DNA from 4 places in the Erwinia sp. V71 genome. Region 2 is predicted to be linked to each of the others. Evidence: predicted binding sites of a transcription regulator. Region 2 holds the regulator's gene; each other region holds the start of a gene.
What was found. Region 2 encodes PurR, which represses purine synthesis genes. Its sites were predicted from a motif close to CANGCAAACGTTTGCNTG; they were not measured.

Region 1 (7,213 bases), on a different contig from region 2:
GAATCAATACACAGACCAGACAATCATCATTATCTGAATCGCGCGCCGTCAAAAAAGAACCATTAAGCGAAAAACGCCACAGTTATGACAGGTACAAAAAACAGCCGAATAAGAAATACCGCGCCATCGTTTAAAACCCGAAGCCAGTACACGAAGCTGCAATATTTCTGCACAAATTTGCGCCAAAGGAATTTCTGGCGGATCATATTTTTTCGGAATTTCGCCAGCCAGCAAACACAAACAAACCTCAGCATTTCTTTCTCTATGCGCACTGGTTACACTGAACAGCAGGCAGGAAATACCGCAGAACATTTCCTTCTTTAGCCTGTCAAACTGTGATGCCTTGTTATGGGACTGAAGTATGTTCAACCAGTTGAAGAAAAGTCTTATCGCTTCATTGATTGCCACGCTGCTGGCGGGTAGCAGCCTCCCTTCGTACGCAGATGATATCGCGAACTCGCTGCCGGATATCGGCACCACGGCGGGGGGGACGCTGTCGATTAACCAGGAACTGCAGATGGGCGACTTCTATGTTCGCCAGCTGCGCGCCAGTGCGCCACTGATTAACGATCCGCTGCTGAATGACTACATCAACCAACTGGGCCAGCGGCTGGTCAGCCATGCCGATTCCGTGCGCACACCGTTTCATTTCTATTTAATCCGTAATGACGAAATTAACGCCTTTGCCTTCTTTGGCGGCAATGTCGTACTGCATTCTGCGCTGTTCCGCTATGCCGATAACGAGAGCCAGCTGGCCTCCGTCATGGCACATGAAATCTCCCACGTCACCCAGCGTCATCTGGCGCGTGCAATGGAAGAACAGCAGCGCAGTGCGCCACTGACCTGGGTCGGTGCATTAGGCTCGATTTTACTGGCGATGGCCAACCCACAGGCCGGGATGGCAGCGCTTACCGGTACACTGGCCGGCACGCAGCAAGGGGTGATCAGTTTTACCCAGAATAACGAACAGGAAGCCGATCGTATTGGTATTCAGGTGCTTCAGCGTGCCGGGTTTGATCCGCAGGCCATGCCCAGTTTTCTGCAAAAACTGGCTGATCAGTCGCGCTTTGCCTCAAAACCACCGGAAATTCTGCTGACTCACCCGCTGCCCGACAGTCGTCTGGCCGATGCGCGTAACCGTGCCAATCAGATGCGCCCGGTGGTGGTGCAATCTTCGCAGGATTTTTATATGGCGAAGGTACGCGCGCTCGGTATGTACGCGACCGGCCGTAACCAGCTGAGTGACGACCTGCTCGACGCCTGGGCGAAAGGTAACACACGCGAACAGCAGGCGGCGCAATACGGCAAAGCGATTCAGTTCCTTGAAGCAAAAAATTACGCGAATGCGCAGAAAATCATCGCCCCGCTGCTGGCGAAACAGCCGGACAACGTCTGGTATCTGGATATTATGACCGATATCGATTTAGGGCTGAACCAGGCGCCACAGGCGATTAAGCGCCTGACGACGCTGCATGGGGCGATTGCCACCAATCCGGTGCTGCAGCTCAACCTCGCGAATGCCTATGTTGAAGGCAAACAGCCCGCCGATGCCAGCCGTATTCTTAACCGTTACACCTTCTCTCACCCGGATGATGCTAACGGCTGGGATTTGCTGGCGCAGGCATCAGCCAACCAGGGCCTGCGCGATGAAGAGTTGTCTGCCCGTGCAGAAGGTCTGGCATTAACCGGGCAACTGGAACAGGCAATCCGCACCTTAAGCAGCGCCAGCGCCCAGGTCCCGCTGGGCAGTTTAAAACAGGCGCGCTATGACGCACGTATTGATCAGCTGCGCCAGCTACAGAAACGCTTCCGCCAGTATTCAAAATCGTAAGGGAAAACAGGATGGTGACGATTTATCACAACCCGCGCTGCTCGAAAAGCCGGGAAACCCTGCAACTGCTGCAGGATCGCGGCATTGCGCCGGACGTGGTGCTGTACCTCGAGACGCCGCCGGACAGCGCCACACTGCAGACGCTGCTACAGCAACTGGGCATGCGCAGTGCGCGGGAGCTGATGCGAACCAAAGACGATCTGTACAAAACCCTGCAGCTGGCCGACAGCTCACTGAGCGAAAAACAGCTGCTGCAGGCGCTGGCGGATAACCCGAAACTGATTGAGCGGCCCATTGTGGTGGCAAACGGTCAGGCACGACTTGGCCGCCCGCCAGAGCAGGTGCTGGAAATTCTGTCAGCGTCTTGATTTTCCCGCCCTGCGGGGCGGGAAGCGGGTCAAAGATTCAGCGTCTCTTTGACGAAAGGAATCGTCAGCTTGCGCTGAGCACTAATGGAGGCGCTGTCCAGCCTGTCCAGCGTGACAAACAGTGTGCGCATCTCACGATCCAGCCGTTTCAGCAGGAAACGGCCAACGTCTTCCGGCAGCTCGAAACCGCGCATCTTCGCGCGCAGCTGCAGTGCCTGTAACTTGTCTTCATCCGACAGCGGCTGCAATTTGTAAATCTGCCCCCAGTCGAGGCGCGACGCCAGATCCGCCAGTTTCAGATTCAGCTGACGCGGTGGGCGATCGCCGGTGATCAGCAGACGCGTTCTGCCGGTTTCCAGAATACGGTTATAGAGATCGAAGATCGCCATTTCCCACAGTTCGTCACCCGCAATACATTCAATATTATCGATACAGATCAGCGCCAGCTGTTCCATACCGTCCAGCACTTCCGGGACAAACCAGGTGCGTTTATCGAGTGGCACATAGCCGACGGCTTCACCACGCGCAGACAGTTCCGCGCAGGCAGCATGCAGCAGATGACTGCGTCCGCCGCCTTCACGCGACCAGAAATAGAGATAACTGCCATGTTCCTGATGCAGAGCGCTCTTCAGAGCAGCGAGGAGCGACGGATTTTCCCCCGGCCAGAAACTGGCGAAAGTTTCGTCGTCGGGCAGATAGAGTGGCAATGATAGCTGTGCCGGTGTGTTCAGAAGCACCTCAAGTGAGAACAGGCAGAAAACAACAGCAAAAGTTTATCACAACTTTTGCTGTGAAACGAAACGGGCCATTATTGCTGCCAGTGAAACAACGGATAAATACAAAGCACGATGTACCTGAAAATCAGCAGCAACCCCACAATTCAAGGCACAGGGAACACGGTCAGCGGAGGAAAGCGTCCCGCGCCATGGACGGCGCGGGCCGAGCTGTCATGGATGACAGATGTTGCGTCTTTCCGGAGCTGACCGTGTTCCCGGCGCAGTTACAGAACTAAAAGCGACGTCCCTGAGCAAGCATAAGGCCAATTGCCATAACAAAGACTGCCTGCATAGTTCCAGACTCGTCAGACGGCCCGCTCCCACGACCCCGTCACTGAATTAATGCGTCCCCTCGTCCGCATCCAGCACCACTTCTTCCGGGCGCAGCAGACTGATCACTTTGAAGATCAGGCTCAGACCCACACCGACAATGGTCGCCAGCGCCATGCCTTTCAGCTCTGCCGCACCGATATGCACCTTCGCGCCACTGACACCGATAATCAGAATCACCGACGTCAGAATCAGGTTCTGCGCTTTGTTATAATCGACTTTCGATTCAATCAGCACGCGGATACCGGACGCGCCAATCACCCCGTACAACAGCAGAGAGACACCGCCCATCACCGGCACCGGGATCGCCTGAATCGCCGCCGCCAGCTTACCGACACAAGAGAGCAGAATGGCCAGAATCGCCGCGCCACCGATCACCCAGGTACTGTAGACACGGGTAATCGCCATCACGCCGATATTCTCACCGTAAGTGGTATTTGGCGTCGAACCAAAGAAACCGGAAAACATGGTGGAGAGACCATTGGCAAACATGGAACGATGCAGGCCAGGGTCTTTCAGCAGATCTTTCTTCACGATATTGGCCGTCACCACTAGGTGGCCGACATGCTCGGCAATCACCACCAGCGCCGCAGGCAGAATGGTGAAAATAGCATACCACTCAAAGCGCGGAGTATAGAAGGTTGGCAGCGCAAACCACGGCGCATTGCTGACTGACGACCAGTCAACCACACCCAGTGCATAAGACAGCGCATAGCCCGCCAGCACGCCGATCAGAATCGGGATAATCGCCATAAAGCCGCGGAACATCACCGAACCAAACACCGTAATACCCAGCGTCACCAGCGAAATCAGCACCGTTTTGCTGTCCACTGACGCGCCATCCGCAGGCAACAGACCAGCCATACCTGCAGCCACGCCCGCCAGTTCCAGACCAATCACCGCCACAATGGCACCCATCGCCGCGGGCGGGAACATCACATCCAGCCAGCCAGTACCGGCTTTTTTCACGATCAACGCCACGATACAGAACAGCGCACCACACATAATAAAGCCGCCCAGCGCCACTTCATAACCCAGCGGCAACAGCAGCAGCACCGGCGAAATAAAGGCAAAGCTGGAACCGAGATACGCCGGGATCTTACCTTTACAGATAAACAGGTACAGCAACGTACCAATACCGTTAAACAGCAGCACCGTGGCCGGATTGATATGGAACAGGATCGGCACCAGCACCGTCGCGCCAAACATGGCGAACAGATGCTGGAAGCTGAGTGGAATGGTTTGCAGCAGCGGTGGCCGCTCGCTGACACCAATAGCGCGACGCGTCATGATTTCCCCTTTGAGATGTTTTGCTTGCTGTAGAAAAGCCATAAAAAAGCCGACTCTGCGGTCGGCTATCAGTAAATTATTTTGTTCCGAAGATCTTGTCACCGGCGTCGCCCAAGCCTGGGATAATGTACCCCTTGTCGTTCAGCCCCTGATCAATAGACGCGGTATAAAGTTCAACATCAGGATGCGCTTTCTCCAGCGCCTTAATGCCTTCCGGCGCCGCAACCAGCACCAGCACTTTAATACTGTGACAACCCGCTTTTTTCAGCAGGTCGATAGTGGCGATCATGGAACCACCGGTCGCCAGCATCGGGTCGACCACCAGCGCCATACGCTCTTCGATATTGGAAACCAGTTTCTGGAAATAAGGGACCGGCTCCAGCGTCTCTTCGTCGCGGTAAACACCTACCACACTGATACGTGCACTCGGTACGTGCTCCAGCACCCCTTCCATCATGCCAAGACCGGCACGCAGAATAGGCACCACCGTAATCTTCTTGCCTTTGATCTGCTCGATCTCCACCGGGCCGTTCCAGCCTTCGATGGTGACCTTTTCCGTTTCCAGATCGGCGGTTGCTTCATAAGTCAGCAAACTTCCCACTTCCGACGCCAGCTCACGAAAACGCTTAGTGCTGACATCATGCTCACGCATCAGGCCCAGTTTATGTTTGACGAGCGGGTGTTTGACTTCCACGATCTTCATTTTTAGTTCTCCCGGAGTGGTTAGCGGCCAAAAAAAATCGCGGGATTATACCGCTTTTTTTTCAGTGCGCCATATGACTTAGGGCAATTCAGCGTAATTCTCGCTACCACGGCTAAGGATTGTCTAAAATCAGACGATACGCAATCTCCGCTAAGATGAGACTCGCAAACGTTTGCCTGCACTGATAGAATTGCCGCGCTTTATTTTCAAAACCACCAACCGCAACCGCGTGGGGATTTCGCAGTGACCGACAAGACCTCTCTCAGCTATAAAGACGCCGGCGTAGATATCGATGCTGGTAATGCTTTAGTCGACCGTATTAAAGGCGTAGTGAAAAAGACTCGTCGCCCGGAAGTGATGGGTGGACTGGGTGGTTTCGGCGCTCTTTGTGCATTGCCGCAAAAATACCGTGAGCCAATCCTGGTTTCCGGCACCGACGGCGTCGGCACCAAGCTGCGTCTGGCAATGGACCTGAAACGCCACGACAGTATCGGTATCGACCTGGTCGCCATGTGTGTGAATGACCTGGTGGTACAGGGCGCAGAGCCGCTGTTCTTCCTCGACTACTATGCGACCGGCAAACTGGATGTGGACACCGCTGCCAGTGTGATCACCGGCATCGCGGAAGGTTGCCAGCAGTCTGGTTGTGCTCTGGTCGGTGGTGAAACCGCTGAAATGCCAGGCATGTACCATGGCGAAGATTATGACGTCGCCGGTTTCTGCGTCGGCGTGGTGGAAAAATCAGAAATCATCGATGGCAGCAAAGTTCAGGACGGCGACGTACTGATTGCCCTCGGCTCCAGCGGCCCGCACTCTAACGGCTACTCGCTGGTACGCAAAATTATCGAAGTGAGCGGCAGCCAGCCGGAAAGCGAACAGCTGGAAGGTAAATCCGTTGCCGATCACCTGCTGGAACCGACCCGCATCTACGTAAAAAACATCCTCAGCCTGATTGAGCAGGTGGATGTACATGCAATTGCTCACCTCACTGGCGGCGGCTTCTGGGAAAACATCCCACGCGTACTGCCGGGCAACACCCAGGCGGTGCTGGAAGAGTCCAGCTGGCAGTGGCCAGCCATCTTCAGCTGGCTGCAGGAAAAAGGCAACGTCAGCCGTCACGAAATGTACCGCACCTTTAACTGTGGCGTGGGCATGGTGATTGCGCTGAATCCTGCTGATGCCGATAAAGCGGTGCAGCTGATGAGCGACGCTGGCGAAAAAGCCTGGAAAATAGGCGTGATCAAAGCCTCTGATGCTGCTGAGCGTGTGGTTATCAACCCATGAAAAGAATAGTCGTGCTGGTGTCCGGTAATGGCAGCAATCTGCAAGCCATTATCGATGCCTGCCAGCAGGGACGACTCAACGGCAGCAGCATTGCTGCCGTTTTCAGTAATAAAGCCGATGCTTATGGACTGGAACGCGCGCGCGAAGCGGGCATTCCGGCCCATGCACTTGAAGCTGCGCAGTTCGCTGACCGCGAGGCATTTGATCGCCAGCTGATGCTGGAAATCGATGCCTATGCACCGGATCTGGTGGTGCTGGCGGGTTATATGCGTATTCTCAGCCCGGCGTTTGTCAGTCACTATTTGCAGCGCATGCTGAACATCCACCCTTCCCTGCTGCCGAAATATCCCGGCCTGCACACTCACCGTCAGGCAATGGCCAACGGCGATGAAGAGCATGGCACCTCAGTGCATTTCGTCACGGAAGAGCTGGATGGCGGCCCGGTTATCCTGCAGGCCAAAGTGCCGATCTTTGCTGATGATACGGAAGACGAAGTGGTCGCGCGCGTGCAGCATCAGGAGCACGCGATTTACCCGCTGGTGATTAGCTGGTTTATCAATGGCCGGCTGACCATGCGTGACGGTGCAGCGTGGATGGATGGCGCGCAGCTGCCGCCTGAAGGACATGCTTT
Region 2 (7,213 bases):
TATGGGAATCGAGCATTAACGAGAACAGATCATTGCCCAGATCATAATGCTCTTTGCCAACGATCCACGCGCGTCGTCTGGACTGCAGATTGGTCAGCCGCGCGGCGACGACACGCAGGGTATCGCTGAAATGGTGGGGGAGTTGCTGGTCGAGTTTATGTTTCAGCACCCGATGAAAAAACATATCGAGCCGTTCACATTCCCACCAGCCGTCCATATAACTTTCGCCCAGCCCCAGTGAACCCTGTTCGACTATTCGCCGGAAAAGTTCGGGATTATTAACCTGAATATCCCAGGGGCGCGTACCGTTCACTTCGATATCGGCTGTCTGTAACAGCTCCTGGACGATGCGAAACCAGTGGTTTTCTTTCAGGTTCACTTCTTCTATACACGATGAACTCATAGCTTCTCCATCACTCGTTGTGATCTGAACCTGAGAATCAGCATAGCCAATTTCTGCAGGATGGTGAGAGAACTCACGGACTGAACCGTGCGCCTGATATCCGACGTAACACAGAGGATTGAAATTGAATGAAAAACACCCGGCAAAGTAGCCGGAGTATTATTTGCAGGGGTGTGTAGTCAATGCCTTGCCAGGAAACACCACGACAACCCTGTCTGGTCTGACATAATGATGTTAATTATTTGTTATGATTTATTGCCTTAAACGAGTATATGCTCACGTAAGGCAATATTCAATATATTATTGTTAGCTTGCTAATTAAGTCATTTCTATGGCTGTGAGGTGGCAGGGGTGTGACTTTCTTCTTCCTGCGCGCTATCGGCTAATTGTAGTGCATAACCGCCCGCGGCAAGTACGATGGTGCTCAGCATAATCGCCGTGGTACTCAGCAGTGGCTGAGTAATCAAGGCAGAAACAGCCATACTGGCGACAAAGCACAGCCCCAGCTGCAGCATATTCTGCAGCGCAGCCGCTTTGCCGGTGGCATGAGGGAAGGGTAGCAGCGCATTAGCCACGACAATCGGGTAGATTGCACCATTGGCCATCGCCATGCCACAGAATGGGATCAGCAATGCCGTCAGTGTCGCCTGCGTTGAGAGCGCCACGGCAAACAGCGCGGCAACGCTGATGGCATAACCCAGCAGCAGCCACGGTAACAGCTGTTTACCGTCAACACGCTGCAGCAGAGTACGGCAGCCAAAACCGCCGATTAAAAAGGCGATGGTCTGTGGCAGATAGCTGAGACCAATATCTGCGGGCGACAGCCCCAGGTCGGCGAGAATAAACGGCGAACCGGTCAGCCAGGCGAAAAAGCTGGCGGAGCAGGCGGCATAGATCAGTACATTGCCGCTGTAACTGCGTGATTTCAGTAACTGCAGAAAACTCACTGATTCCGCCGTTGCGGTTTTATGGCCAGCAGCAGGCAAACGCAGCGTCGGGATCAGCAGTGCCAGTGCGATCAACAACAGCGCAATAAAGATCGACCGCCAGTGAAAATGCTCCAGTAACCATGCGCCCAGCAACGGCGCCAGCGCTGGCGAGAGCGCCACCAGTGGCATAATCGTGGCGAACACGCGGTTTGCCTGCGCACCACTGTAGCGATCCACCACCAGCGCCTGCCAGCTGACGGCCGCCGCACAAACGCCAACGGCCTGCACAAAACGCAGTACCAGCAGCAGCGTGGCGTCATGAACCGCCATCATCCCGGCACAGCCGAGAGCGAACAGCGCCAGGCCGATGATCAGCACCGGCTTACGGCCAATACGATCTGACAGCGGCCCCCAAATCAGTTGTGCACAGGCAAAACCGGCCAGAAACAGACTCAGACTGGCGCTGATCGCGCCGGGTTGCGTCGCGAGATCCTGTTGCATCGCGCCAAAGGCGGGCAGGTACATATCAGTGGCGAGAAAACCCAGCATGCTGAGCAAGGCCAGGTAGATCATAAATCCTTTTGATTTCATCGGGGAACAACTCTTCTTTTGCAGGTAAATATCACGCGCAGAGTGTAAGCGGGTGCATCCCGCGTTGTGAAACGCTAATATTTGCCCGTTGCGTGCAAAAAATTTGTGAGCAGAACATGTGGTCAGAACATTCTCTTGAAGTGGTTGATGCTGTCGCGCGTACCGGCAGTTTTAGTGCGGCGGCCAGCGAATTGCATCGTGTGCCGTCTGCGGTCAGTTATACCGTGCGTCAGCTGGAGCAGTGGCTGGCAGTGCCCTTATTTGAACGTCGTCACCGTGATGTGGTCCTGACGGAAGCGGGTAAGGTGTTTATTGAACAGGGGCGCATTGTTATCAAAAAAATGCTCGCCACCCGTCGCCAGTGTCAGCAGGTGGCAAATGGCTGGCGTGGTCAGTTAAGTATTGCAGTTGACGCCATCGTCAAACCGCAGCGTACCAATCAGCTGGTGCTGGATTTCTATCGCCATTTCCCCGATATGGAACTGCATATCTCCTGCGAGGTATTTAATGGTGTCTGGGATGCACTGGATGATGGTCGTGTGGATATGGCGATTGGCGCTACCCAGGCGAGCCCGGTCGGGGGACGCTTTGGTTTTCGCGATATGGGGGCGCTGAACTGGCGTTGTGTGGTTCAGGCGCAGCACCCGCTGGCACAGCTGTCCGGTGTGATTGATGATGACACCATTCGCCAGTGGCCGGCACTGGCGCTGGAAGATACCTCACGTAATCTGCCACGGCGCAATACTTGGACGCTGGATAACCAGCGGCGGCTGGTGGCACCGCACTGGCGCAGCGCGATGGAGTGCCTGCAGGCAGGACTTTGTGTCGGTATGGTGCCCGGGCATCTCGCTGCGCCGCTCATTGCACAGGGCAAACTGGCGGAGCTGACGCTGACGACGGCATTCCCCGACAGCCACTGCTGTGTCACCTGGGCGGAACAAAGTGCCTCACCGGCGCTGAGCTGGCTGCTGGAGTATCTTGGCAGTGCGGAAACGATGAATGAAGAGTGGCTGCGTGAAGAGCTGTCACCGGCCAGCATAGTGGCCGGTACAGGAGATTAACGGCGATAATCGACGAACGGACCATCGGCAACTGAACGGCGCTCAATCAGCGACGGATGTACCTCGATGGTCTGCGATTCTTCGCGTTTGCTGGTGATACGATCCAGCAACATATCAAACGCAGTTTGTCCCAGGCGCTCTTTCGGCTGGTGGATGGTGGTCAGCGCCGGAGTGAAGTAGCGCGCGTTGCGCACATTATCATAACCGATCACCGAAATATCCTGCGGCACGCGCAGTCCTAGCTCATCAGCCGCACAAATCGCGCCCATGGCCATAATATCGCCACCGCAGAATACCGCGGTAGGGCGCTGTTTCTGCGCCAGAATTTGCTGCATCGCGCGATAGCCGGATTCCGGTTCAAAGTCGCCCTGCACAATCCACTCTTCGCGCAGCGGAATATTGGCTTCACTCAGTGCTTTCAGGAAACCGGCGTGGCGGCCACCCCCGGTATTGCGCTCCTGCTGGCCGGGAATGGCGCCGATATCGCGATGGCCACGATCAATCAGATAACGGCCTGCCATATAACCGCCTTCGAAGGCATTATCCAGTACCGTATCGGTAAAATCGCCGCGCGACTCGCCCCAGTCCATCACCACCATCGGAATGTTACGGTTCTCTTCCAGCATCTGCAGCAGATCGTCCGGGTATTCCGAGCACATCACCAGCAGACCATCGACGCGTTTTTGCGCCATCATCGACAGATAGGCACGCTGCTTCTGCAGATCGTTATGCGCGTTGCCGAGGATCAGCGTATAGCCTTTGGCGAAGCAGCGGTTTTCCACGGCTTCAATAATTTCCGCAAAATAGGGCGCTTCACTGGAGGTCGCCAGCAAACCAATCGATTTGGTGTGGTTGACCTTCAGACTGCGCGCCACCGCGCTTGGCGAATAGTGCAGCTCTTTAATGGCGGCCCACACCGCTTCGCGCGTCTCTTCCGCGACAAAGCGGGTTTTATTGATGACATGAGAAACCGTGGTGGTGGAGACACCGGCGCGTTTCGCCACATCTTTAATTGTTGCCATGAAACTGGTACTCCCGGGTTTATGTTAACCCTTTGATTGAAATCAAGTTAAACGTTTGCGTTTTATGCTCGTATTAGGGTGGCGAGCAGTCAGTATGTTGCAGCTGAATGACGTCGGGAAGGAGACTGACGTCAGGAAACACGGCAAGGCACAGGCACACGCTGTTGCAGTTGTTGCGCAACGAAAAAAAGGAATTCTATCAAGGCTGTGAGCAGAACACGAGATTTTTACCCGCTACTGTGGGAAAATAGTTACAGGTATTATTTGTAGGGTCTTTTAAGGAGTCGTAGATGGATACTGATCTGAAGTTATCGCTGATGACCACTGTTGGCGTGCTGCTGATGATTATTGCGTTCAGTTTTGTAGCGGTATTGAACTGATTTTACAGCAATTTAGTCGTTAAAAATAAAACGCCCGATGCATGCATCAGGCGTTTTTTTGTTTGCGCAACAAGGTTAGCGGATGGTTTTCGGCGTCATCACACGGCGCGCGCCGACATAGTGGCGCTGCCAGTACTCTTCGCTCAGGGCGCTGATCTGAATATCTTTGCCGGTGCGCGGTGACTGGATAAATTTGCCGTTACCGAGGTACACGCCAACATGATCCGCTGCACCACGATTGTTGATGCGGAAGAACACCAGATCGCCTTTCTCCAGTGATTCACGCTTGATCTGCGCGGCATCACGCAGGTGGTACATTTCATTAGCCGTGCGGGGGATCTTAATTTTTACCAGATCTTTGTAGGCATACCACACCAGCCCGCTGCAGTCGAAGCCGGAACGCGGTGAGTTACCGCCCCATAAATAGGGCTTGCCGAGCTGGCCCATCAGTTTGTTCATCGCGGTTTCACGGGCTTTCTGGTAGCGCTCGCGGTGCGCTTTGCTCATTTTTAACGGGCCATTGTCCACACTGGCGGCATCATTCTCTTCTGCGCCTTTGCGTTTACGCTGCGGCGCATAACGTTTAACCAGCAGTTTTTTCTCTTCACCACTGTTTTTGGCTTTGCTGAGGGAGAGGGCGGCAACGCTGGTTTTCTTCTTCGTTTGCGTGGTCTGCGCGGGAGTCTGGCGGGTTTTCTTTTCGGGTTTGCTGGTTTTGTTGCTGGTTTTCTTTTCGCTGGTTTTGACCGGGCGTTTCTTGCGGCGCTCATCCGCGCTGGCGCTTTTCTTCTCAGCCTTTTGCTGGCTGGCATTCATAGGGGTATGTGGCGATGCGTGCGCCAGATTAAAGAACAGCTGGGCAAAGGCCAGCATAAATAGTGTGATGAATAAACGCATGGTTATTTAAGATTAAGCTCTCATTCGCCTCTGAGAGGACCACACTCATATCCCACGACAACACACTGTTAAGCCGGTGTCAGTCATGGGGCCGTGATTCTGTCTGTCGCGCATGGCGGCAGGGTCTGGCAATTCTAATCTAACTTTTTCGCAAAAGGTAAGCGCTTTTTGGATTAATCAGTTTATTAATGTTATCAGTGTCATAAATGAGCCAAAACAGCTGCTTATCTCACCAATATTATTGCAAGGTATTAATGGTTTTAATCGCCGGAAATGCGAAGTAATTGTTATTTTATTCCCGGGATTTGGCATAATGGGCCTTTCAGCGCTATCGTGGTGCAAAATGTCGTTTTCACAGGTGACACAGTACCGCTACAATAGCTGACACGAAGTAACGAATTAAGGAAGGCCAATATGAGTACTGTTGAAAAAATTCAGCGCCAGATCGCAGAAAACCCAATCCTGCTGTACATGAAAGGTTCCCCTAAGCTGCCAAGCTGCGGCTTCTCTGCCCAGACTGTGCAGGCGCTGTCTGCCTGTGGCGAGCGTTTTGCTTATGTGGACATCCTGCAGAACCCGGACATCCGTGCTGAATTGCCAAAATATGCTAACTGGCCGACCTTCCCGCAGCTGTGGGTTGAAGGTGAACTGGTTGGTGGCAGCGATATCGTGGTGGAGATGTTCCAGCGCGGTGAACTGCAGACGCTGATCAAAGAGACGGCGGCGAAGCACAAAGACGCAGAATAATTCGCGTTAACGTACAGAATGAAAAAAGGCGAAAATCTCCGCCTTTTTTTCGTTATAACGATGCGCAGTTTTTCCTTCCCGCCAGCCGGGGGAAGGCGCTTATCAGCCCGCGTCGCTCTCATCCGTTACATCATCGTCCGCCAGCGGTGCCAGTGGCCAGCCGCCCATGCGTTTCCAGCGATTCACCAGCTCACAGAACAGATCCGCGGTTTGCTCGGTGTCATACAGCGCCGAATGCGCCTGAGTGCTGTCAAACGGAATACCTGCCGCTTTACAGGCTTTCGCCAGCACGGTTTGTCCCACCACCAGTCCGCTCAGCGCCGCGGTGTCAAAGGTAACAAACGGATGGAACGGGTTACGCTTGAGTGTGGCGCGTTCTGCTGCGGCGTTCATAAAGTTCAGGTCAAAAGTGGCATTGTGCGCCACCATAATCGCCCGATTACAGTTATTGTCTTTGATTCCCTTACGCACCAGCTTAAAAATGGCATGCAGCGCATCATGCTCACTGACTGCGCCACGCAGCGGGTTGTGCGGGTCAATGCCGTTAAAGGCCAGCGCTTCCGGCACGAGAATGGAACCTTCAAATGGCTCGACATGAAAATGCAGAGTCTGGTCTTTTTCCAGCCAGCCGTTTTCGTCCATTTTTAAGGTGACGGCAGCAATTTCTAACAACGCGTCAGTTTTGGCGTTAAAACCGGCGGTTTCCACATCAATGACTACCGGATAAAAGCCGCGAAAGCGGTCGCACAGGGAATTCAGTTCTTTCGGTTCAGACATCGGGTTCTCGTTGACGAAAAAAAGCAGCGCGTATTATGGCAAATTTCAGAAGGGGTTGCAGCAGGGGATATCAGGAAGGGGCGTCGCGCGGACGCCCCGCAGGCATTAGTTGCCGAGACCGTGGCCGGCTTGTTTGTTTTCGATCAGCTCGATTTTGTAACCATCGGGATCTTCAACAAAGGCGATAATCGTGGTGCCGCCTTTAACTGGGCCCGCTTCACGGGTCACTTTACCGCCCGCATTACGGATACGGTCACAGGTCGCCGCCACATCATCCACGCCAAGCGCGATATGACCGTAAGCATTGCCGAGATCGTAGCTGTCGACGCCCCAGTTATAGGTCAGTTCGATCACCGCACCTTCGCTCTCTTCGGTGTAACCGACAAAGGCGAGGGTGTATTTGTAT
Region 3 (7,213 bases), on a different contig from region 2:
CTTCAACAGCGGCGTTCCTATCTCGCGTTCCAGACGCAAAATTTGCTGGCTCAGTGGCGGCTGCGAGATGCCTAACATCTCCGCCGCGCGAGTGAAGTTACGCGTCTGCGCGACCGCCACAAAATAACGCAGATACCGCAGTTCCATATCAAAAACGTCTCAAAGTGGTGGGGGTTCTATATTGGAATGATGGGCTGAATCGAGTCAATATTTAGTTAATGATTTCTAATGCTTTTCATTAAGGTGGAAATATGACTAATGAAGTAAGTGATTGTTTATGTGTTAATGAACTTGCCGGTATGGTGTCATCCATTCAACAGGAAAGGCCAGAAAGTGTTATCTATCAAACCTCTTTGATGAGCGCGTTACTGAGTGGTGTCTATGAAGGTAATACCACCATTGGCGATTTACTGCAGAAGGGCGATTTTGGCCTCGGCACCTTTAACCATCTTGACGGTGAACTGATCGCGTTCGACAGCGAAGTCTATCAGTTGCGTGCAGATGGTTCGGCGAAAGAAGCACACACCGGACAAAAAACGCCGTTTGCCGTAATGACATTCTTTCACCCGCACTATCAATATCGTTTCTCGCAGCAAGCCAGCCGCGAAGAGGTGCATCAGGTTATTAATCAGCACATTCGTTCCGATAACCAGTTCTGTGCTCTGCGCCTGGAGGGGCACTTCCTGCAGGTCGATACCCGTACCGTACCCTGCCAGCACCGTCCGTATAAACCCATGATGCAGGCCGTAGAGGCGCAACCCATTTTCCACTTCCGCCAGCGCAATGGCGTGCTGATCGGCTTTCGTTCGCCGCAATACATGCAGGGCATCAATATCGCCGGGTATCACGAACACTTTATTACACAGGAACGTCAGGGAGGCGGACATGTCCTGGACTATCAGCTCCTGCATGGGGTGCTGAAGTTTGGCGAGATTAGCAAGCTGATCATTGACCTGCCTGATGACGCTGATTTCCTGCGGGCCAATCTTAATCCTGACAGCCTTGATGATGACATTCGTCATGTAGAGAGTTAATCAACCGAAAAGGAAAGCAGATGAAAACGGCAACTGATGTTCAGCAATGGGCGCATGGAGCGGATTTAGTGGTCGCGCAACTTGAAGCGCAGGGTGTGAAGCAGGTGTTTGGTATTCCCGGGGCTAAGATCGATAAAGTGTTTGACTCGCTGCTGGACTCCACGATTGAAACCATTCCGGTGCGCCATGAGGCCAACGCCGCCTTTATGGCCGCCGCTGTCGGCCGTTTAACCGGAAAAGCGGGGGTGGCGCTGGTTACCTCGGGTCCGGGGTGCTCCAATCTGATCACCGGGATGGCGACCGCCACTTCTGAAGGCGATCCTCTGGTGGCATTGGGTGGCGCGGTAAAGCGGGCAGATAGTGCGAAACAGGTACATCAGAGCATGGATACCATTGGCATGTTTCATCCGGTCACCAAATATGCCATTGAAGTACATTCCCCTGATGCACTCAGCGAGGTAGTGGCAAATGCCTTTCGCAGTGCGGAACTGGGCCGGCCCGGTGGGGCATTTGTCAGCCTGCCACAGGATATTATTAATCAGCCAGTGCGCGGTAATGTCCTGAAACACAAGGGACGGGTACTTTCTGGTCCGGCACCGGAAAGTGCTATCGCTGCCGTCGCCCGTAAAATTGCAGAGGCGCGTAATCCGGTGATCCTGTTAGGTCTGATGGCCAGTCAGCCTGAAAATGCAGCGGCACTGCATCAGCTACTGGAGAGCAGCCATATTCCGGTGACCAGTACTTACCAGGCCGCTGGCGCAGTTTGCCAGGATCACTTTTCGCGTTTTGCCGGTCGCGTAGGATTATTCAACAATCAGGCAGGGGACCGCTTATTACGCCAGGCCGATCTGATTATTACCGTAGGTTACAGCCCGGTGGAATACGAGCCTGCGATGTGGAACAGCGGTACTGCGACGCTGGTGCATATTGATGTGTTACCCGCTGACACGGATAACTATTACCTGCCGGATGCCGAACTGGTGGGGGATATCGCCGCCACTCTGCGGCAGCTGGCACGACGTATTGAGGCGCCACTGCAACTGAGTCACGCAGCGGCGGAGATTCTGCAGGATCGCCAAACCCAGCGGCAGTTGCTGGCGTTGCGGGGTCATCAGCTGGAACAGTTTGCCCTGCATCCGTTACGCATCGTCCGCGCCATGCAGGACATCATCAATAATGACGTCACTCTGACGGTTGATATGGGCAGTTTCCATATCTGGATTGCCCGCTATCTCTACAGTTTTCGCGCCCGCCAGATCATGATCTCTAATGGCCAGCAAACGATGGGGGTGGCATTGCCATGGGCTATTGGTGCGTGGCTGGTTGATCGTAGCCGCAAAGTGGTTTCCGTCTCAGGAGATGGCGGTTTTATGCAATCCAGTATGGAACTGGAAACGGCGGTGCGCCTGAAAGCCAATATCCTGCATATCATCTGGGTGGATGATGCCTACAATATGGTTGCGATGCAGGAAGAGAAAAAATACCAGCGGGTATCCGGGGTAAAATTTGGCGCGATTGATTTTAAAGTGTATGCCGAAGCGTTTGGCGCGGCTGGTTTTGCTGTTGACAGTGCGCATGCACTGGAGCCGACCTTGCGTAAAGCAATGGATGTTATAGGGCCGGCGGTCGTCGCGATACCGGTAGACTATGCGGATAACCCGTTGTTAATGGGACAATTACATCTGAGTCAGCTCCTGTAACGTCTGATGGCTGGCCGTCGTCAGCCGTCAGCAACAGTCGGTTCTCTTTATCTGAAAAAGCACGTTTGCCTTACCTGCCACGCGGCTTAAGGCAAATTTTTCCCTCTGTCAGCGAAACGTTTCGATGGCGATCACAAATTCATCAAAACTTCATTGTTTTCGTCCGTGCTTTTTCTACACTCCCTGTTAGCAAAACGTTTCGCTCTGGAGTGAAAGATGAAAAAAGGCGCATTACTGAATTCTGAAATTTCTCATGTGGTTTCCCGTCTGGGACATACCGATAGCCTGGTGATCTGCGATGCGGGTTTGCCTGTTCCTGCTGGCCCACAGCGTATTGATCTGGCGCTGACACACGGTATCCCCACGTTTTTGCAGGTAACCGAAATCGTGACGAAAGAGATGCAGGTTGAGAGCGCCATTATTGCGGAGGAGATTAAGCAGCATAATCCGCAACTCCATAGCGAGCTGATCGCGGTGCTCGAATCCTTGCAACAACTTCAGGGAAATACCATCAGTATCCGTTACACCAGTCATGAACAGTTCAAATTACAAACTCAACGCAGTCAGGCGGTCATTCGCAGCGGGGAGTGTTCCCCGTATGCGAATGTCATCCTGGTCGCTGGCGTGACCTTCTGAGGCTGGCATGCAACCGTTACTGCAACTGAAAGACATTGAAAAATCTTTTCCCGGCGTAAAAGCGCTCTCCGGCGCTTCACTCTCCGTTTATCCCGGCCGCGTGATGGCGCTGGTGGGCGAAAATGGCGCGGGGAAATCCACCATGATGAAAGTGCTGACCGGGATTTATACCCGTGATGCCGGTTCGTTACTGTGGCTGGGCAAAGAAACCAGCTTTAATGGCCCGAAAGCGTCACAGGAAGCCGGTATTGGCATTATTCACCAGGAACTGAATTTGATTCCGCAGTTAACGATTGCGGAAAACATCTTTCTCGGTCGCGAATTCGTGAACCGGTTTGGCCGCATCCAGTGGAAAAAAATGTACGCCGCCGCCGATGCGCTGTTGCAACGCCTGAACCTGCGTTTTAACAGCCATAAGCTGGTGGCGGATTTGTCGATCGGCGACCAGCAGATGGTGGAAATCGCCAAGGTGCTCAGCTTTGAATCCAAAGTGATCATCATGGATGAGCCAACCGACGCCCTGACCGATACCGAAACCGTGTCCCTGTTCCGTGTCATCAATGAGCTGAAAGCGCAGGGTTGCGGCATCGTCTATATCTCTCACCGCATGAAAGAGATTTTCGAGATTTGCGACGACGTTACCGTGTTCCGCGACGGCCAGTTTATTGCCGAGCGCACGGTGGACAGCCTGAGCGAAGAGTCGCTGATCGAAATGATGGTGGGCCGCAAGCTGGAAGATCAATACCCGCGTCTGGATCAGGCACCGGGCGAGGTGCGTCTGAAGGTGGAAAACCTCTGCGGACCGGGCGTTGATAATGTCAGCTTTACCCTGCGTAAGGGCGAAATTTTGGGTGTGGCTGGGCTGATGGGCGCCGGGCGCACCGAACTGATGAAAGTGCTGTATGGCGCAATGCCGCGTACCAGCGGCACGGTCAGTCTCGATGGTCGCGATGTGCAAACCCAGTCACCACAACAGGGGCTGGCCAATGGCATCGTCTATATCTCAGAAGACCGTAAGCGCGATGGTCTGGTGCTGGGTATGTCAGTGAAAGAGAACATGTCTCTGACCGCGCTCAACTATTTCAGCCACGGCGGCGGACGCCTGAAGCACGCGGAAGAAGTAACCGCAGTCAGCGACTTTATTCGTCTGTTTAATGTGAAAACGCCGTCGATGGAGCAGCCGATCGGCCTGCTGTCTGGCGGTAATCAGCAGAAAGTGGCGATTGCGCGCGGATTAATGACCCGTCCAAAGGTACTCATCCTTGATGAACCGACCCGTGGGGTCGACGTCGGCGCGAAGAAAGAGATTTATCAGTTAATTAACCAGTTTAAACAAGAAGGGCTGAGCATCATTCTGGTGTCGTCCGAAATGCCGGAAGTGCTCGGTATGAGTGACCGCATTCTGGTGATGCATGAAGGCCGCCTGAACGGCAATTTCCCGATTGAACAGGCCACCCAGGAAGTCCTGATGGCGGCAGCAGTCGGCAAGCAACACAGCGAGGAGTTAGCACATCTATGAGTACGCAAATTATACCTGCACGCCGCCGCTTTCTGAGTAAAGCCTGGCTGCTGGAGCAGAAATCGCTGATTGCGCTGATTGTGCTGATCGCTATTGTTTCCAGCCTCAGTCCGAACTTTTTCACCGTTAATAACCTGTTCAACATCCTGCAGCAGACGTCGGTCAACGCCATTATGGCGGTGGGCATGACGCTGGTGATCCTGACGTCAGGTATCGACCTGTCTGTCGGCTCACTGCTGGCGCTGACCGGCGCGGTTGCGGCGTCGATTGTCGGACTGGAAGTCAATGCGCTGGTGGCTGTCGCGGCATCGCTGGCTCTGGGCGCGTTTATTGGCGGGATTACCGGCACCATTGTGGCGCGCGGCAAAGTACAGGCGTTTATCGCCACCCTGGTGATGATGCTGTTACTGCGTGGTGTCACCATGGTGTATACCGACGGCAGTCCGGTGAATACTGGCTTTAATGACAATGCTGACCTGTTTGGCTGGTTCGGTATTGGTCGCCCGCTGGGCATTCCTACCCCGGTCTGGCTGATGGCGGTGGTATTCCTGCTGGCGTGGTACATGCTGCATCACACCCGTCTGGGCCGCTATATCTATGCGCTGGGTGGAAACGAAGCGGCGACTCAGCTGTCCGGTATCAATGTTAACCGTGTCAAAGTGATCGTTTACTCACTTTGCGGCATGCTGGCAGCGCTGGCAGGCACCATTGAAGTGGCGCGTCTCTCTTCCGCCCAGCCAACGGCAGGTACGGGTTATGAGCTGGATGCTATTGCGGCGGTGGTGCTGGGCGGGACCAGTCTGGCAGGTGGTAAAGGTCGTATTGTAGGGACGTTAATTGGCGCATTAATCCTTGGCTTTTTGAATAATGGGCTGAATCTGTTAGGTGTATCCTCATACTACCAGATGATCGTTAAAGCAGTCGTGATTCTGCTGGCGGTGCTGGTGGACAACAAAAGCAGTAAATAACTCTCAATCCCTGACTGGAAATAACAAATGAAAAAATTGACTGCACTTGCTGTATTGCTGGGCGCGACACTGAGTGCCAACGCGCTGGCAAAAGATACTATTGCTTTAGTGGTTTCTACTTTAAACAATCCGTTCTTTGTTTCTCTTAAGGATGGCGCACAGAAAGAAGCAGACAAACTGGGTTATAACCTGGTGGTGCTGGATTCACAGAACAACCCGGCGAAAGAGCTGGCGAACGTGCAGGATCTGACGGTTCGCGGTACTAAGCTGGTGCTGATTAACCCAACCGATTCCGATGCGGTGGGTAACGCAGTGAAACTGGCTAACCAGGCGAATATCCCGGTGATTACCCTTGACCGTGTTGCGGCACAGGGCACCGTGGTGAGCCACGTCGCCTCTGATAACCGTTTCGGCGGCAAAATGGCGGGTGACTTCATCGCCAAGAAAGTCGGTGAGAGCGCTAAAATCATCGAACTGCAGGGCATTGCCGGCACGTCTGCTGCGCGTGAGCGTGGTGAAGGCTTCAAACAGGCTGCCGATGCACACAAATTTAATATCCTGGCCAGCCAGCCTGCTGACTTCGACCGTACTAAAGGTCTGAACGTCATGCAGAACCTGCTGACCGCACATCCTGATGTGCAGGCGGTATTTGCCCAGAACGACGAAATGGCGCTGGGTGCACTGCGTGCGCTGCAGACTGCAGGTAAATCCGATGTGCTGGTAGTGGGCTTTGATGGCACCGACGACGGCGTGAAAGCGGTGGAAGGCGGCAAGCTGGGCGCGACGGTGGCACAGCTGCCAGAGCAGATCGGCGTTATCGGCGTGCAGACGGCTGATAAAGTGCTGAAAGGTGAAAAAGTCAGAGCGATCAACCCGGTCGATCTGAAGCTGGTTACCAAATAAATCAAAGAAAAGCAGGGCACCGCGCCACCCTTTGCGGTGGCGCGTTTTTCAGGACACTTATGTATGACTAAAACCGCTAAACTGGCTGTTCTTGGCAGCATCAATGCCGACCATATCCTTAATCTGGATCAGTTCCCGCGTCCCGGTGAGACGGTGATCGGCAATCACTATCAGGTTGCTTTTGGTGGTAAAGGCGCGAATCAGGCGGTGGCTGCCGGTCGCAGTGGCGCGGATATCGCATTTATTGCCTGTGTAGGCGCAGATGATATTGGTCAAAGCGTGCGTCAGCAGCTGAAAAGTGACCGTATTGATATCACTCCGATCGAAGTGATTGAGGGCAATACCACGGGAGTGGCACTGATTTTTGTGAATGGTGAAGGGGAAAACTCTATCGCCATTCAGGCAGGCGCGAATGCCGCCTTAACACCGCAACTGGTTGAGCGTCATCAGCAA
Region 4 (7,213 bases), on a different contig from region 2:
AACTACGATTTCCACGAAGTGGTACAGCGTCTGATGCAGTTCTGCTCGATTGAGATGGGCTCGTTCTATCTCGATATCATCAAAGACCGTCAGTACACGGTGAAAGCCGATGGCCTGGCGCGTCGCAGCTGCCAGACCGCACTGTGGTATATCGCTGAAGCGCTGGTGCGCTGGATGGCGCCAATCATGTCGTTCACCGCTGACGAAATCTGGGCTTACCTGCCAGGCAAACGCGCGCAGTACGTGTTTACTGAAGAGTGGTTTGATGGTCTGTTCGGCCTTGCCGATGACGAAGCACTGAACGATGCTTACTGGGCGGAACTGCTGAAAGTGCGTGGCGAAGTGAACCGCGTGATTGAGCAGGCGCGTGCGGATAAGCGCATCGGTGGTTCTCTGGAAGCGACCGTGACTCTGTATGCGGATGCTGAACTGGCGGGCAAACTGCACAGCCTCGGTGATGAGCTGCGCTTTGTGCTGCTGACCTCCGGCGCTCAGGTTGCGGATTACGCGCTGGCGACGGAAGAAGCCCAGCAGAGCGATGTGTTAAAAGGTCTGAAAATCGCGCTGCATAAAGCAGAAGGCGAGAAATGTCCGCGCTGCTGGCATTACACTACTGACATTGGTCAGAATGCGGAGCACCCGGATGTTTGCGGGCGCTGTGTTACTAACGTAGCCGGAAACGGCGAAGAGCGTAAATTTGCCTGATGCGTAAGCCACTTTTATCGACAGGACTGCGCTGGCTGTGGCTGGTGCTGGTGGTGATTGCCATCGACTTCGGCAGCAAGATGTGGATTTTAAATAATCTGATGCTGCATGAGTCGATTCCGGTGATGCCGCATTTTAATATTTTCTATGCCCGTAACTACGGCGCGGCGTTTAGTTTCCTCGCCGATAAAGGTGGCTGGCAGCGCTTCTTCTTTGCCGGCATCGCGATTGCGATTGTGATCGCACTGTTGGTGATGATGTATCGCACGGCGGCCAGCCAGAAGCTGAACAATATTGCCTACGCGCTGATTATGGGCGGCGCGCTGGGTAACTTGTTTGATCGCGCGTATCACGGCTTTGTGGTCGATTTTATCGACTTCTATGTAGGCGACTGGCACTTTGCCACCTTCAACATCGCCGACTGCGGCATCTGTATTGGTGCCGCGCTGATTGTGCTGGAAGGGTTCCTGACCCCGTCCGGCAAGCAGACTCAAGAGAAAGGGTAGGGCATGACGGATTCTGTGCAGCATGACAGTGCGGTGCTGGTGCATTTCACCCTGAAGCTGGAAGATGGTTCAACGGCGGAATCCACCCGCGCCAATGGCAAACCGGCGCTGTTTCGCCTTGGCGATGGCAGCCTGTCGGAAGGTCTGGAGCAGGCGCTGCTGGGGCTGAACGTGGGTGACAAACACCAGTTCAGCCTGCCGCCGGAATCCGCATTTGGTGCGGCAAGTCCGGATATGATCCAGTATTTCTCCCGCCGTGATTTTATGCAGGCGGGTGAGCCGGAAGTGGGCACCATTATGCTGTTTACTGGCATGGGCGGTAACGAAATGCCAGGCGTAATTCGTGATATTTCGGGTGATTCGATTACCGTGGACTTTAATCATCCGCTGGCAGGACAAACCATTCAGTTTGATATCGAGGTACTGGAGATCGATCCGGTACTGGAGGGCACCGATGCAAATTCTGCTGGCTAACCCACGTGGTTTCTGCGCGGGCGTTGATCGCGCCATCAGTATTGTGGAGCGGGCGCTGGAGATGTATGGCGCCCCGATCTATGTGCGCCACGAAGTGGTGCATAACCGCTATGTGGTGAATAGTCTGCGTGAACGCGGCGCGATCTTTATTGAAGAGATCGCCGAAGTGCCGGATGGTTCGATCCTGATCTTCTCCGCGCACGGCGTGTCACAGGCGGTACGCGCTGAAGCGCGCGCGCGCGATCTTACGATGCTGTTTGATGCCACCTGTCCGCTGGTGACCAAAGTGCATATGGAAGTGGCGCGTGCCAGTCGCAAAGGTACAGAAGCGATTTTGATTGGCCATGCCGGGCACCCGGAAGTGGAAGGCACCATGGGCCAGTACAGTAACCCGCAAGGGGGTATGTACCTGGTGGAGTCGCCCGCTGATGTGTTGAAACTGCAGGTGAAAAACGAAGATAACCTGTGCTTTATGACGCAAACCACGTTGTCGGTGGATGATACCTCGGATGTGATTGACGCCCTGCGTCAGCGCTTCCCGAAAATCGTCGGTCCGCGCAAAGATGATATTTGCTATGCCACCACCAACCGCCAGGAAGCGGTACGCACACTGGCGCGGGATGCCGATGTGGTGCTGGTGGTAGGGTCGAAGAACTCGTCCAACTCCAACCGTCTGGCGGAACTGGCGCAGCGTGCCGGTAAACTGGCGCGACTGATCGACTCGGCGGATGATATCCAGGAAGAGTGGATCAAAGGCGTAAGCTGTGTCGGTGTGACTGCGGGGGCTTCCGCGCCGGATATTCTGGTGCAGGAAGTGATCAGCCGCCTGCGTGAGTTCGGTGGCGAAGCGGCAATCGAGCTGATTGGCCGTGAAGAGAATATTGTTTTTGAAGTCCCGAAAGAACTGCGTGTTGAAGTGAAGCAGGTCGATTAATTTTCCGTTGTCTTGTTACGGCGGAGCTGTTTAGTCTCCCTCCCCCCGTTTTACGGGGGAAGGGACAAGTACAGAGCCTTGTGCTCACCCATCCTGACCTCCCCCGGTTTTACGATAGAAGGGACTCTCCAGCCCTCCATTTCCCCTTCCTGTAATTTGTTTTACTGATAATCCCTCGCCACTGACGTAATATTCTAATTATATAGTGTTTGTTGTGGCGCAAATGTAGCCACCTCGTTAACCTCTTAGCCTTGCTTGCAAGCACAGACAGTCAGGAAAGAAATATGAGTCATGCAGAAATCCGTATTGCCATTGTCGGCGCACCTGGACGTATGGGCCGCCAGCTGATCCAGGCGACACATCAGGCAGAAGGTGTTCGCCTCGGTGCCGCGCTGGCGCGTGCTGGTTCATCACTGGTGGGTAGTGATGCGGGAGAGCTGGCCGGTATCGGCGCGACTGGCGTACAGATCAGCGATAACCTCGACGCGGTAGTGAATGATTTCGACATTCTGATCGACTTCACCCGCCCGGAAGGCACGCTGGAATACCTGGCATTTTGCCGTCAGCACCAGAAAGCCATCGTGATTGGCACCACCGGTTTTGATGATGCGGGCAAAGCCGCGATTAAAGCGGCTTCAGCAGAGATTGGCATTGTTTTCGCCGCTAATTTTAGCGTCGGGGTTAACCTGGTGCTGAAGTTGCTGGAAAAAGCAGCAAAAGTTATGGGCGATTATGCCGATATAGAAATTGTCGAGGCGCATCATCGCCACAAAGTGGATGCGCCGTCAGGCACCGCGCTGGCCATGGGAGAAGCGATTGCTGATGCCATGAACTGGGATCTGAAAGAGCATGCGGTGTACGCGCGCGAAGGCTTTACCGGAGAGCGTGTGGCGAACAGCATCGGTTTTGCCACCATCCGTGCTGGCGATATCGTGGGTGAACATACGGCGATGTTTGCCGATATCGGTGAACGTGTAGAGATTACCCACAAGGCTTCCAGTCGTATGACGTTCGCAAATGGTGCGGTTCGTGCGGCTCAGTGGCTTAACTCGCGTAAAACAGGTCTTTATGATATGCGCGATGTGCTGAATTTAGAGAATCTGTAGTGTGTTTCGACCATCGTGATGTGGTTATTTCAATCATAAGTTTATGATTAACTGGGCAATAATTTTATTGCCCTTTATTTTATCTGAAATTTGGTGTTTTGGTTTTGTTTTATAATGAAGTGATTAAAAGTAAGTGTTTTCTCTTTTTTGTTATCCTCAAAACTCCGTTTTTGACCATTTGGTCTGGTTTTTTGCTCCGCTGGAGCCAGTTTTTATTTCATTTCTTCAGGCAACCGATTTTATTAGCCAGAAAGCTCCCCTTTTCAGTGTAAATCTTCCGAAATTCTGTTCAGTTGGCTAAAAAAGTAAGAAAAAGTGGTCCTCAGGGTAGACATTGAGCAGGCCGATCATTAGAATGCGCGCAATTTGCCAAAAATCGGCAGTTCACGCGGTTTTTGCATTGATTCAGGCTAGTGAAATGAATTAATATGCAGATATTGTGACTGTTTATTCCCTGGAGGACGTTTTGATTAAGTCAGCGCTATTGGTTCTGGAAGACGGAACCCAATTCCACGGTCGGGCCATTGGGGCGGAAGGATCGGCAGTGGGGGAAGTCGTTTTCAACACTTCTATGACCGGTTATCAAGAAATCCTCACAGATCCCTCCTATTCCCGCCAGATCGTCACTCTTACTTATCCTCATATCGGCAATGTCGGCACTAACGCCGCTGATGAAGAATCTTCCGAAGTTCATGCTCAGGGCCTGGTCATCCGCGACCTGCCGCTGATTGCCAGCAACTTCCGTAATGAAGAAGGTCTGTCTGACTATCTGAAGCGTCACAACATTGTGGCGATCGCCGATATCGATACCCGTAAGCTGACCCGTCTGCTGCGTGAGAAAGGGGCGCAGAATGGCTGCATCATCGCAGGTGACGCACCTGATGCGGCACTGGCTCTGCAGAAAGCCAAAGCATTCCCGGGCCTGAAAGGCATGGACCTGGCGAAAGAAGTCACCACCAAAGAAGCTTACAGCTGGCAGCAGGGGAGCTGGACGCTGCAGGATGGTCTGCCGGAACAGAATGCGCAGCTGCCATTCCATGTTGTGGCTTACGACTACGGTGCTAAGCGCAACATCCTGCGTATGCTGGTGGATCGCGGCTGCCGTCTGACCGTCGTACCAGCGCAGACTCCGGCGGATGAAGTGCTGAAACTCAATCCGGATGGTATCTTCCTGTCCAACGGCCCGGGTGACCCGGAGCCATGCGACTACGCCATTAAAGCGATTAAAACGTTCCTCGAAACCGATATTCCGGTGTTCGGCATCTGCCTCGGCCACCAGTTACTGGCACTGGCCAGCGGTGCGAAGACGGTGAAAATGAAACTCGGTCACCACGGCGGTAACCATCCGGTGAAAGACCTGGATAACAATACCGTGATGATCACTGCACAGAACCACGGTTTCGCGGTCGATGACAGCAATCTTCCCGCTAATCTGCGTGTGACCCATACCTCGCTGTTTGACCATACGGTGCAGGGTATTCACCGTACCGACAAGCCAGCGTTCAGCTTCCAGGGACACCCGGAAGCCAGCCCGGGTCCGCATGATGCTGCGCCATTGTTCGATCACTTTATCGAACTGATTGAAGCTTACCGTTCAGCCGCTAAATAATCAGGAGCGAAAAAATGCCAAAACGTACAGACATAAAAAGTATCCTGATCCTTGGCGCAGGCCCGATCGTTATCGGCCAGGCGTGTGAATTTGACTACTCTGGTGCGCAAGCCTGTAAAGCGCTGCGTGAAGAGGGTTACCGTGTCATTCTGGTCAACTCCAACCCGGCGACCATTATGACTGACCCGGATATGGCCGATGCAACCTACATCGAGCCGATTCACTGGGAAGTGGTACGCAAGATTATCGAAAAAGAGCGCCCGGATGCGGTGCTACCAACCATGGGTGGCCAGACGGCGCTGAACTGTGCGCTGGAACTGGAGCGTCGTGGCGTGCTGGAAGAGTTTGGCGTCACCATGATTGGTGCGACTGCCGATGCCATTGACAAAGCGGAAGACCGTCAGCGCTTCGATAAAGCGATGAAGAAAATTGGTCTGGAAACTGCGCGTTCCGGTATCGCTCACACCATGGAAGAAGCTCTGGCCGTGGCGGAAGATGTTGGCTTCCCGTGCATTATCCGTCCTTCCTTTACTATGGGCGGCACCGGTGGCGGCATCGCCTACAACCGCGAAGAGTTTGAAGAGATTTGCGAACGCGGTCTCGACCTGTCGCCAACCAATGAGCTGCTGATTGATGAGTCGCTGATTGGCTGGAAAGAGTACGAGATGGAAGTGGTGCGTGATAAGAACGACAACTGCATCATCGTCTGCTCTATCGAAAACTTCGATGCGATGGGTATCCACACCGGTGACTCCATCACTGTCGCGCCAGCACAGACGCTGACTGATAAAGAGTATCAAATCATGCGTAACGCCTCGATGGCGGTACTGCGTGAAATCGGCGTGGAAACCGGCGGTTCTAACGTGCAGTTCTCGGTGAACCCGAAAAATGGTCGCCTGATCATTATCGAAATGAACCCGCGTGTTTCCCGTTCCTCGGCGCTGGCATCGAAAGCGACCGGTTTCCCGATTGCGAAAGTCGCGGCCAAGCTGGCGGTGGGTTACACCCTCGATGAGCTGATGAACGACATTACCGGTGGCCTGACCCCGGCATCGTTTGAGCCATCCATCGACTACGTGGTCACCAAAATTCCTCGTTTTAACTTCGAGAAATTTGCCGGCGCCAATGACCGTCTGACCACCCAGATGAAGTCCGTGGGTGAAGTGATGGCAATTGGCCGTACGCTGCAGGAATCAATGCAGAAAGCACTGCGTGGCCTGGAAGTCGGCGCGACCGGTTTCGACCCGAAAGTCAGCCTTGATGACCCGGAAGCCCTGACACGTATTCGTCGCGAGCTGAAAGATGCTGGCGCAGAGCGTATCTGGTATGTGGCGGATGCATTCCGTGCGGGCATGTCCGTTGATGGCATCTTTAACCTGACCAATATCGACCGCTGGTTCCTGGTGCAGATCGAAGAGCTGGTGCGTCTGGAAGATCAGGTGGCGCGCGAAGGTATCAACGGTCTGACACAAGATTTCCTGCGTACTCTGAAACGTAAAGGCTTTGCCGATGCGCGTCTGGCAACACTGGCGGGCGTGGCGGAAGCGGAAGTGCGTAAGCTGCGTGACCAGTTCAACCTGCATCCGGTCTACAAACGTGTGGATACCTGTGCGGCGGAATTCGCCACCGACACCGCTTACATGTACTCCACTTATGAAGAAGAGTGCGAAGCCAATCCGAATCAGGATAGTGACAAAATCATGGTGCTGGGCGGCGGTCCAAACCGTATCGGCCAGGGCATTGAATTCGACTACTGCTGTGTGCACGCGGCGCTGGCGCTGCGCGAAGACGGTTACGAAACCATTATGGTTAACTGTAACCCGGAAACCGTCTCCACCGACTACGACACTTCTGATCGTCTCTACTTTGAGCCGGTCAC

Region 1: the regulator PurR is predicted to act here: its motif matches at 5,460-5,477, upstream of purM (phosphoribosylformylglycinamidine cyclo-ligase).
Region 3: the regulator PurR is predicted to act here: its motif matches at 2,823-2,840, upstream of rbsD (D-ribose pyranase).
Region 4: the regulator PurR is predicted to act here: its motif matches at 3,952-3,969, upstream of carA (glutamine-hydrolyzing carbamoyl-phosphate synthase small subunit).

What each region holds. Positions count from the first base shown of each region.
Region 1 covers NZ_CBFFRK010000069.1:349-7,561, forward strand. The annotation lists gene ACSZO1_RS14370 (hypothetical protein) at 49-312, opposite strand; gene ACSZO1_RS14375 (beta-barrel assembly-enhancing protease) at 362-1,831, shown strand; gene arsC (arsenate reductase (glutaredoxin)) at 1,843-2,199, shown strand; gene hda (DnaA inactivator Hda) at 2,229-2,936, opposite strand; gene uraA (uracil permease) at 3,315-4,595, opposite strand; gene upp (uracil phosphoribosyltransferase) at 4,672-5,298, opposite strand; gene purM (phosphoribosylformylglycinamidine cyclo-ligase) at 5,542-6,582, shown strand; gene purN (phosphoribosylglycinamide formyltransferase) at 6,579-7,213, shown strand, end outside.
Region 2 covers NZ_CBFFRK010000033.1:14,094-21,306, forward strand. The annotation lists gene cfa (cyclopropane fatty acyl phospholipid synthase) at 1-403, opposite strand, end outside; gene punC (purine nucleoside transporter PunC) at 733-1,923, opposite strand; gene punR (DNA-binding transcriptional activator PunR) at 2,040-2,984, shown strand; gene purR (HTH-type transcriptional repressor PurR) at 2,981-4,006, opposite strand; gene ACSZO1_RS09685 (YnhF family membrane protein) at 4,297-4,386, shown strand; gene ACSZO1_RS09690 (C40 family peptidase) at 4,462-5,283, opposite strand; gene ACSZO1_RS09695 (Grx4 family monothiol glutaredoxin) at 5,698-6,030, shown strand; gene rnt (ribonuclease T) at 6,133-6,807, opposite strand; gene gloA (lactoylglutathione lyase) at 6,913-7,213, opposite strand, start outside.
Region 3 covers NZ_CBFFRK010000068.1:3,232-10,444, reverse strand. The annotation lists gene ACSZO1_RS14320 (LysR substrate-binding domain-containing protein) at 1-147, opposite strand, end outside; gene budA (acetolactate decarboxylase) at 252-1,034, shown strand; gene alsS (acetolactate synthase AlsS) at 1,055-2,734, shown strand; gene rbsD (D-ribose pyranase) at 2,951-3,370, shown strand; gene rbsA (ribose ABC transporter ATP-binding protein RbsA) at 3,378-4,889, shown strand; gene rbsC (ribose ABC transporter permease) at 4,886-5,857, shown strand; gene rbsB (ribose ABC transporter substrate-binding protein RbsB) at 5,885-6,760, shown strand; gene rbsK (ribokinase) at 6,824-7,213, shown strand, end outside.
Region 4 covers NZ_CBFFRK010000061.1:9,869-17,081, forward strand. The annotation lists gene ileS (isoleucine--tRNA ligase) at 1-705, shown strand, start outside; gene lspA (signal peptidase II) at 705-1,211, shown strand; gene fkpB (FKBP-type peptidyl-prolyl cis-trans isomerase) at 1,215-1,685, shown strand; gene ispH (4-hydroxy-3-methylbut-2-enyl diphosphate reductase) at 1,666-2,619, shown strand; gene dapB (4-hydroxy-tetrahydrodipicolinate reductase) at 2,904-3,725, shown strand; gene carA (glutamine-hydrolyzing carbamoyl-phosphate synthase small subunit) at 4,192-5,334, shown strand; gene carB (carbamoyl-phosphate synthase large subunit) at 5,349-7,213, shown strand, end outside.